4 regions of the Streptomyces sp. NPDC003034 genome follow, and region 4 is predicted to be linked to each of the others. Evidence: riboswitches for the same ligand, from Rfam matches in the RefSeq annotation. Region 4 holds a riboswitch; each other region holds the start of a gene.

Region 1 (2,191 bases), on a different contig from region 4:
CCGGTCCAGTGCGCGGACCCGGGCGGACACGTCCGCCCGGCCGCGGCCGTCGAGCCCGCTGAGCGGGCTCGCCACGATGTTGCGCACCCGCTCATGGGTGGGTGCGGGAAGCAGTCCGGCGGCGTCCAGCCGCTCCGCCAGCGCGGCGCCGCATCCGTCCGCGAGTCCGCGCAGTTGCACATTGCCGCGGGAGGTGAATTCGATGTGGCCGTCCCCGAGCAGGTCCGCGGCACCGGCCAGGGCCTCGGCGCCCTCGGAGTCGAGCAGCCCGCCTGGTATCCGGACCCGGGCCAGGAACCCGTCGTCCGCCGCGTGCAGCCGCAGCGCGCCGGGGCAGGCGTCGCCACGGTCCCGTATGACGGGTTCGTCCCGCGATGCGGCGGAGGGGGACTGGGGCATGGCGGCGAGCATACCCACGAATCCGATCGCCCGGCCTGTGTCCGTCACCACCCCGGCACCACCTCGGGCACCACCCCGGCACCACACCCCACCAGCGCCCCACCAGCGCCCCACCGTCCCGGCCGACCCGTCCGTCCGAGTCGGCCCCGCCCGCGTTGGAGGCGCCGCCCCTGCCAACTCCGGCGTTCGAGGCGCGGGCTCCCTCGCACCGCTCCCGCAACGGACCCGCACCCTCCGAGCCGGCCCGCCCCAGCCGGCCCACGCGCCCCCGCGACGGAGCCGCCTGCGCCGCCCGTCCGCCCCGGCCGGGCCGACCCCCACTCCCGGCCAGGGCGAGGGCCACCTAGGATGACCACCGGCGGACCACACGGCCCGCCGTCGCCGAGGACGGCGACATGGGAGGAAGCCCGGTGAGATTCCGGCGCGGTCCCGCCACTGTGAACCCCGCGGAGCGATCGGCGGGGTGAGTCAGGAACTCCCGCTGTCCTCACTGCCCGGGGCGCGGAAACCCCGAGGAAGGCCTGCCGCCGCATGATCCTGCTGCTGTCGACGTCCGACACCGATCTGCTCAGCGCCCGCGCCGCGGACGGCCCCGTCCCGTACCGGTTCGCGAACCCCTCCCGCCTTCCCCTGGACGAGCTTCCCGGCCTCCTCGCCGGCGTGGACCTCGTCGTCGTACGCCTCCTGGGCGGCCTGCGCGCCTGGCAGGACGGCCTCGACGTGCTCCTGGCGCCCGACCAGACCCGCCCGGTCGTGGTCCTCACCGGCGAACAGGCGCCTGACGCCCAGCTGATGGAGGCCTCCACGGTCCCGATCGGCATCGCGGCCGAGGCCCACGGCTACCTCGCGCACGGCGGCCCCGCCAATCTGGAGCAGCTGGCGCGGTTCCTCTCCGACACCGTCCTGCTCACCGGCCACGGCTTCGAGCCGCCCGCCGCCGCCCCCACCTGGGGCCCGCTGGAGCGCACCGCGTCGCGGACGGACGGTCCCCGCATCGCCGTGCTCTACTACCGCGCCCACGAGATGAGCGGCAACACCGCCTTCGTCCACGCCCTGTGCTCGGCCATCGAGGCCCATGACGCGCAGGCGGTCCCGCTGTACGTGTCCTCCCTGCGCACCCCCGAGCCGGAGTTGCTGACGGAGCTGGCGGGCGTCGACGCGATCGTCACCACCGTCCTGGCCGCGGGCGGCACCCGCCCCGCCACCGCTTCAGCCGGCGGGGACGACGAGTCGTGGGACGCGGGCGCGCTCGCCGCGCTGGGGGTGCCGATCCTGCAGGCGCTGTGCCTGACCGGTTCGCGCTCGGCGTGGGAGGAGAGCGACGAGGGGCTGTCCCCGCTCGACGCCGCCACCCAGGTCGCCGTACCGGAGTTCGACGGCCGTCTGATCACCGTCCCGTTCTCCTTCAAGGAGCTCGACGAGGACGGCCTGCCGGCGTACGTGGCGGACCCCGAACGGGCCGCCCGGGTCGCGGGGATCGCCGTACGCCACGCCCGGCTGCGGCACATCGAGCGCCGTGACAAGAAGATCGCGCTGGTCCTCTCCGCGTACCCCACCAAGCACTCCCGCATCGGCAACGCGGTGGGGCTCGACACCCCGGCCAGCGCCGTCGAGCTGCTGCGCACCCTGATCGCCGGCGGCTACGACTTCGGTCCCGTCGAGGAGGTCCCGGGCCTGGTCTCCGGTGACGGCGACGAGCTGATCCGCGCCCTGATCGAGGCCGGCGGCCACGATCAGGACTGGCTTACCGAGGAGCAGCTGGCCCGCAACCCGGTCCGCATTCCGGCCGCCG
Region 2 (2,191 bases), on a different contig from region 4:
TCGGCGGGCCCTTCCTCGCGTTCAGCGCACCCAGTCCTTGAGGGGCTCGGTCGGGAGGGTGATACCGACGGGCTCGGGAAGCTCGACGTCCTTGCCGAAGTGAACGGTGTGGACCATCTCGTACCGCCGCCCATTGGGCTCGCTGTGTACCACGACCTCGCACGCGTCCCGGTCGATCAGCAAGTAGACGGGGATAGCGGTTTCGGCATACGCGCGGGGCTTCTCGTTCCTGTCACGCGAATCCGTGTCGGAGTCGTACGAGGTGACCTCGACCACCATGAGAACAGGGGCGGGATCGGCCCACTCTCCCTGGCCGACAAACGCGTCATCCGGGGCCAAGCACCCGTCGGGCCGGACTCTGCCCGAGCGATATTCCTGGACCTTCAGCCCCCGCTCGACATGAAGCCACAGCTCCGGCCGGTGCTGCATGCACAGGCGGGCCAGCCACAGAACGATCCGGTCATGGTCCCCGTCCGGCACGGCCTTGGCCCCCAGCTTCCCGTCGATGAATTCCAGTCTCAGCCCCTCGATCTCGCGGGCGCCTATGCGCGCCAGGGCCTCGAACTCTTCGGGCAGCATCAGGGGACGGTCAGTCATCACGGTCATGCCTCGCTCGCCTTCCTCGACGGTGCTCTCTCCGACGATAGCGGAGAGGTACGCCACAGGGACGGCGCGTCGCACACGACACAACATGTGGGGGCTACCGCCGGGGGCCGCCCCCACATGTATGCTCAGGGCTGCTGTCGCCGCAGGGGAATCCGGTGCGAATCCGGAACTGTCCCGCAACGGTATGAAGTGCACTCGTTCGTGCACCGCAAGTCCGAGGACCTGCCGACAGCGCGCCCGGCTCGACCGAACCGGGTGCCGATACGTCCGGGCCTCGCGGTTGGGCCGGTGGACGCCGTGCGGTGTGCGCGTATCCGGCACGCCCGCATGCGCTGCGCCCCGCCCCGCCCCGCCGATGACCGGGCCGAGTGAGGGAGAGCTCCCCCGTGACCATCGCGCCCACCGCACCGCGCGCCGAGTCCGACCCGTCCGCGCCGCAAGGTCCCGGGGCCGCGCTGCTGCGCACCCTCACCGAGCTGACGGCCGACCTCCCCGACACCGACCCGGGCCGCGTCGCCGCCGCCGCGCTGCGGGGCCGCAGCTCCGTCGCCGACGAGGCCGAACTGCGCGCTCTGGCCACCGAGGCCGCCGCTGGCCTGATCTCCGAGGACCCGGCCTATTCCCGGCTCGCCGCCCGCCTGCTGACGCTGGCCGTCGCCGACGAGGCCGTCGGCCAGGGCGCCACCTCCTTCTCGGCCTCGGTCGCGGTCGGCCACCGCGAGGGGCTCATCGCCGACCGCACGGCCGCGTTCGTACGGACCCATGCCGGCCGCCTCGACTCCCTGGTCGAGCACACCCTCGCCGAGGGCGCCGACGACCGCTTCGGCTTCTTCGGCCTGCGCACCCTGCACAGCCGCTACCTGCTGCGCCACCCCCTGACCCGTCAGGTCATCGAGACCCCGCAGTACTTCATGCTGCGCGTGGCCTGCGGCCTCGCCGCGGACGACAGCGTGGCCGCCGTGGAGGAAGTTGCCTCGCTGTACCGGCTGATGAGCCGCCTGGACTATCTGCCGTCCTCCCCCACGCTCTTCAACTCCGGTACCCGGCACCCGCAGATGTCCTCCTGCTACCTGCTGGACTCCCCGCTGGACGAGCTCGACTCGATCTACGACCGCTACCACCAGGTCGCGCGCCTCTCCAAGCACGCGGGCGGCATCGGCCTCTCGTACTCCCGCATCCGCGCCCGCGGTTCGCTGATCCGCGGCACCAACGGCCACTCCAACGGCATCGTGCCGTTCCTGAAGACCCTCGACGCCTCCGTGGCCGCCGTGAACCAGGGCGGCCGCCGCAAGGGCGCCGCCGCCGTCTACCTGGAGACGTGGCACGCGGACATCGAGGAGTTCCTGGAGCTCCGCGACAACACGGGTGAGGACCAGCGCCGTACGCACAACCTCAACCTGGCCCACTGGGTGCCGGACGAGTTCATGCGCCGCGTCAACGCCGACGCCCAGTGGTCGCTCTTCTCCCCGGCCGACGTGCCCGAGCTGGTCGACCTGTGGGGTGACGAGTTCGACGCCGCCTACCGCAAGGCCGAGGCCGCCGGACTGGCCCGCAAGACCATGCCCGCCCGCGACCTGTACGGCCG
Region 3 (2,191 bases), on a different contig from region 4:
ATCCGGCGCGGACCCGGGCCCGGTCACCGGAGCGGCCGGACCGGCACCGGCCGCGGGGGCGGCCCCGTCCTGGCTCGCCAGGCCCGCGGCGGCGATGGCGGCGCCCTGCCGGCGGCCCTTGCGGATGCCGAAGTAGTACGCGAGCACGCCCGCGCCGATCGCCGCCTGAAGGGCGAACAGCGCGGACTCGATCTCCCCGGACGGGGGCTCGTAGAGAGGGGAGAACCAGGGCTCGTAATCCGGCTTCAGCTCGCTGATGGCCGCCTCCGCCTGGGCGTCCGCGCCCGCGAAGGGCTCCTCCTTGCCCTCGCCCATTCCCAGGGCGAGCGGGAGCACGGCCAACGCCGCCACCAGGAGCAGCAACAGGCTATTGATCTTCGCGTTCCTGGTCATCAGACCGCCGCCTCCGGCTTCGTCTTGCCCTGCGTGAGCTTCGCGACCCCGAGACGGACCAGGTCCGACTTGCTGGACTGCATCAGCAGCCGCATCACGAGGACGGTCAGCAGCCCCTCGCTCACCGCGAGCGGGATCTGCGTGACCGCGAAGATGCCGCCGAACTTGGCGAGCGCGCCCGCGAATCCCGTACCGGGGTCGGGGAAGGCCAGCGCCAGCTGGACGCTGGTGACGCAATAGGTGACCAGATCGGCGAAGAAGGCGCCGAAGAAGACGGTCACCATCAGCGGCAGGCCGAAACGGCGGAGCAGCCGGTAGATCCCGTAGCCCGCCCAGGGCCCGGCGACGGCCATCGAGAAGACGTTGGCGCCGAGCGTGGTCAGCCCGCCGTGCGCGAGCAGCAGCGCCTGGAAGAGGAGGGTGATCGTGCCGAGTACGGCCATGATCGGCGGCCGGAACAGGATCGCCCCGAGGCCCGTGCCGGTGGGGTGGGAGCAACTGCCCGTCACCGAGGGGATCTTCAGCGCGGACAGGACGAAGGTGAACGCGCCGGCCGCCCCGAGCAGCAGCGTGCTCTCCGGATTGGCCTTCACCTCGCGGGTGAGGGCGCGGACACCGTGGACGACGAAGGGAGCGGACGCGGCGCCCCAGGCGACCGCGTGCAAGGGGGGCAGGAACCCCTCGGCTATATGCATGAGTAGGGAGACCTCTCCAGCACCTCGTGGATGGACAACGCGCCCCGGCCGGTCTCCTGGCTCACGGGTGCTGATGCCCGGTGCTCCGCCTTCCCGGGGTCGTACGGTTTCCCGCACGGTCCCAGTGGCTTTCCCGCAGGAGTGGAGCCGGACTTCCCGATCACAGTGGCGAGGGCCGCACCGGTTTCTCACCGGTTTCCCGAACACCAAGGCCCGCTGACCCTAGTCGGCCGCGCGGACCGGTAACAAACCGACCGGCGCGCGGGTGCGGTCGCGGAGCGCGCGGGCGCCGCGCACGCCGGTGCCTGCCGTCGCCGCCGCGGCCCGCCCGCCAGGGTCGCGGCATGGCGAAGACCGGCAGGGCCGGGCGGCCACTGCCGGTCTTGGCGGGAGGTCCTCAGCAGACGTTCGGGTGCGCGATGTCCACGACGAGCCGTTCGGGCGCGTGCAGGACCATGGTGGAGTACACCGGCTTGGTGTCGAAGGCCGCGCCGAAGGTCACGTACCCCTCGAAGTCGCCGGTGAAGGCGATTCCCTTGAGCTTGCTCAGGTAGATCTTCTGCAACCGGGGGCCCTGGTAGACGCTCTCCCCCTCCTCGGTGTGGGCGGCGGCGGGATGCAGGCGGATCTCCAGGAAGTACTTTCCGGCCAGCGGGACGGGCTTGCCCGACCCGTCGTAGTACAGCTGCGAGACGGGCGTGACGGTGTACCCGGGGACGTATCCCTGCAGGTCGATGACGATCCGGTCGTACGTGCAGTGTCCGCCCCAGCGGGCATTGACGACGAGCGGGGTCTGGGTCTGGGCCTGGGCCCGAGTGGCGGTGGCGGTGGCGGCGGTGGTGGTGCCGGCGGCGGAGGCCGGTGCGGCGAGCGCGAGAGCGGCGGTGAGCAGGGCTCCCGTGGCCAGGGCCACGATCCTGCGGTGACGTAGACGACGTGGGTGGCTCATGACGTCCCCCCGATTCTCCAGAGACGGGGACAATGCTGTCACCTGTAGAGACACCCGGCGCCGGTCCGCGGTTGCACTGGCCCGCCGTGATAATGGGGGCGTGTTGTGCGGACCTCGCCGGCCGGGCGGCACGCCTCAGCGGGCCAGCAGCGCG
Region 4 (2,191 bases):
CGTCCTGCGGACGGCGCGATCGGCCACCCGCTCTACCTTACGGCGGTCCCTCACCCCTCGCATGCCGAGCCCCCACCCCCCTCACGGCCGGCTCCTCTGCCCGCGAACCGGGCCTGCGACCACCGGCCCGCGCCCAGCCCTGCCGGGCGTGGCCAGACCCGGGTCTGCAAAATGATCAAGGGATGGGGACGTTTGGAAACCTCCGCACGGTAAAGACGATCGTTAACACCGGCTTTATTCATCGAGGTAGGAGACGCATCATGGGCATTCTGGCTTGGATCCTCATCGGACTGCTCGCGGGCCTCATCGCCAAGGCTCTGATGCCGGGCAAGGACCCGGGCGGCATCATCATCACCATGCTCATCGGTATCGCGGGCGGCCTGCTCGGCGGCTGGCTCGGGAAGGTCATCTTCGGCGTCGACTCGATCGACGGCTTCTTCGATCTCTCCACCTGGATCGCCGCCATCGTCGGCTCCGTCATCCTCCTCGCCGTCTACCGACTGGTCACCGGCAACAAGCGCCACCACAGCCACGCCTGAGCGACACGGTCCCACCCGGACGGAAACGGCTCCCCCTCTCCGAGGGGGAGCCGTTCCGCTGCGGCGAGCACGGGCCCGTGCCGCACAGCTGAGGGCCGACCAGACGACTGGGCTGACCGGACAGTCGGCCGACCGCCGGCGCACCCTCCGCCCTGCGGTGGCCCGCGCACACCCGCCTCCTGTCCGGGGCGTCCGTTCACGGCTGGTCCCGGCACGTGCCCTGCGGGGAGCGCGATAGGCTGCACACGCCCCGTGGGGGAAGTCCGGTGGAAGTCCGGCGCTGACCCGCAACGGTAAGCGGTGACGGGACCTGTACGCAGGTCCGTCCCCGCAAGCCCGATTACCCGCGGCGGTGAAGGCTCCTGACAATTCGCCGTGGACTGCGAGAGGGTGCTGCGCCGCACGCACCGCGTCGTGGTCTGCTCCCTTGGCGTGTGGCACGGCCCGAGGCGAAGGCGATCCGCCCGTGGCCATACCCGTCGAACACAGCAGCACCGCCGCGCCGCCGTACGCTCCCCGCACGGGCACCGGGCCGGCGCCGCCACGGCGCGTACCAGTGCCACCCCTGTTCGTAGCCCTGTCCGCCGCACTGGTGCTCTCCGTCGTCTGCGGGGCGGGGATCGGGGCTTCCGGACTCTCCTGGGGCGAGGTGCTGCGTCATCTCTGGTCCGGGCTGACGGGCGGGGCGATAGCCCCCGGCGAGGTGCCGGCGTACGCCATCGTCTGGGAACTGCGCTTCCCGCGAGCCCTGTTGGCCGCGGTCGTCGGCGCGGGGCTCTCGTTCATCGGCGTCGCCGTGCAGGCGATGGTCCGCAACGCGCTCGCGGACCCCTTCACCCTCGGCATCTCCTCGGGCGCGGCCGTCGGAGCGAACGCCGTCCTGCTTTTCGGTGCGCTGGGCGTGCTCGGTATCTGGGCGCTGTCCACCGCCGCGTTCCTCTCCGCGCTGCTCGCCATGATGCTGGTGTACGCGATCGCCCGTACCGCCGGTGGTCTGACCCCGATGCGGCTGGTCCTCACGGGCAGTGCGATGTGCTACGGGTTCTCGGCCGTCACCACGTTCATGGTGTTCGCGGCCGAGCGCGGCGAGGCGGCCCGCTCCGCGATGATGTGGATGCTCGGCAGCCTCGGCGGGGCCAACTGGTCCTCCCTGCCCATTGCCGCGGGTGTCGTGCTCGCGGGCCTCGCTCATCTCACGCTGTCGGCGGGCAGGCTGAACGCGCTCGCCATGGGCGACGAGACGGCGGCCGCGCTCGGCGTGGACGCGGGACGCCTGCGCAAGGAGCTCTTCGTGGTCTGCGCCGCCGTCACCGGCGCCGTCGTCGCCGTCAGTGGCGCGATCGGCTTCGTCGGACTGATGGTTCCCCACGGCGTACGCATGCTGGTCGGCGCCGACCACCGCAGAGTGCTGGCCGTCGCACCGCTGGCGGGCGCGGTCCTGATGATCTGGGTGGACATCCTCTCCCGCGTAGTGATGGCACCGACCGAGCTTCCGGTGGGTGTACTGACCGCGGTCATCGGCGTGCCGTGCTTCGTCCTGCTGATGAGCCGCCGCTCGTACACCCTCGGAGGCGCGTGATGCGGATCGACATCGATGACCTGACGGTCGAGATCGCTGGCGCGCGGCTGGTGGAGGACATCACCCTCGCAGT

The links. Region 4 has a riboswitch for cobalamin ahead of ACWDX7_RS14355 (FecCD family ABC transporter permease). Riboswitches for the same ligand answer to the same signal wherever they lie in the genome.
Region 1: it holds a riboswitch for cobalamin, as region 4 does, so the genes downstream of both, cobN (cobaltochelatase subunit CobN) here and ACWDX7_RS14355 (FecCD family ABC transporter permease) in region 4, are expected to answer to the same signal.
Region 2: it holds a riboswitch for cobalamin, as region 4 does, so the genes downstream of both, ACWDX7_RS21915 (ribonucleoside-diphosphate reductase subunit alpha) here and ACWDX7_RS14355 (FecCD family ABC transporter permease) in region 4, are expected to answer to the same signal.
Region 3: it holds a riboswitch for cobalamin, as region 4 does, so the genes downstream of both, ACWDX7_RS23090 (energy-coupling factor ABC transporter permease) here and ACWDX7_RS14355 (FecCD family ABC transporter permease) in region 4, are expected to answer to the same signal.

Annotation. Positions count from the first base shown of each region.
Region 1 covers NZ_JBSFTS010000030.1:51,723-53,913, forward strand. The annotation lists gene ACWDX7_RS24675 (cobalamin biosynthesis protein CobG) at 1-399, opposite strand, end outside; cobalamin riboswitch at 764-890, shown strand; gene cobN (cobaltochelatase subunit CobN) at 931-2,191, shown strand, end outside.
Region 2 covers NZ_JBSFTS010000023.1:63,726-65,916, reverse strand. The annotation lists gene ACWDX7_RS21920 (Uma2 family endonuclease) at 22-606, opposite strand; cobalamin riboswitch at 718-850, shown strand; gene ACWDX7_RS21915 (ribonucleoside-diphosphate reductase subunit alpha) at 993-2,191, shown strand, end outside.
Region 3 covers NZ_JBSFTS010000025.1:90,556-92,746, reverse strand. The annotation lists gene ACWDX7_RS23095 (energy-coupling factor ABC transporter substrate-binding protein) at 1-393, opposite strand, end outside; gene ACWDX7_RS23090 (energy-coupling factor ABC transporter permease) at 393-1,088, opposite strand; cobalamin riboswitch at 1,118-1,314, opposite strand; gene ACWDX7_RS23085 (AMIN-like domain-containing (lipo)protein) at 1,486-2,037, opposite strand; gene ACWDX7_RS23080 (SsgA family sporulation/cell division regulator) at 2,173-2,191, opposite strand, start outside.
Region 4 covers NZ_JBSFTS010000011.1:98,493-100,683, forward strand. The annotation lists gene ACWDX7_RS14350 (GlsB/YeaQ/YmgE family stress response membrane protein) at 261-539, shown strand; cobalamin riboswitch at 773-906, shown strand; gene ACWDX7_RS14355 (FecCD family ABC transporter permease) at 1,096-2,118, shown strand; gene ACWDX7_RS14360 (ABC transporter ATP-binding protein) at 2,118-2,191, shown strand, end outside.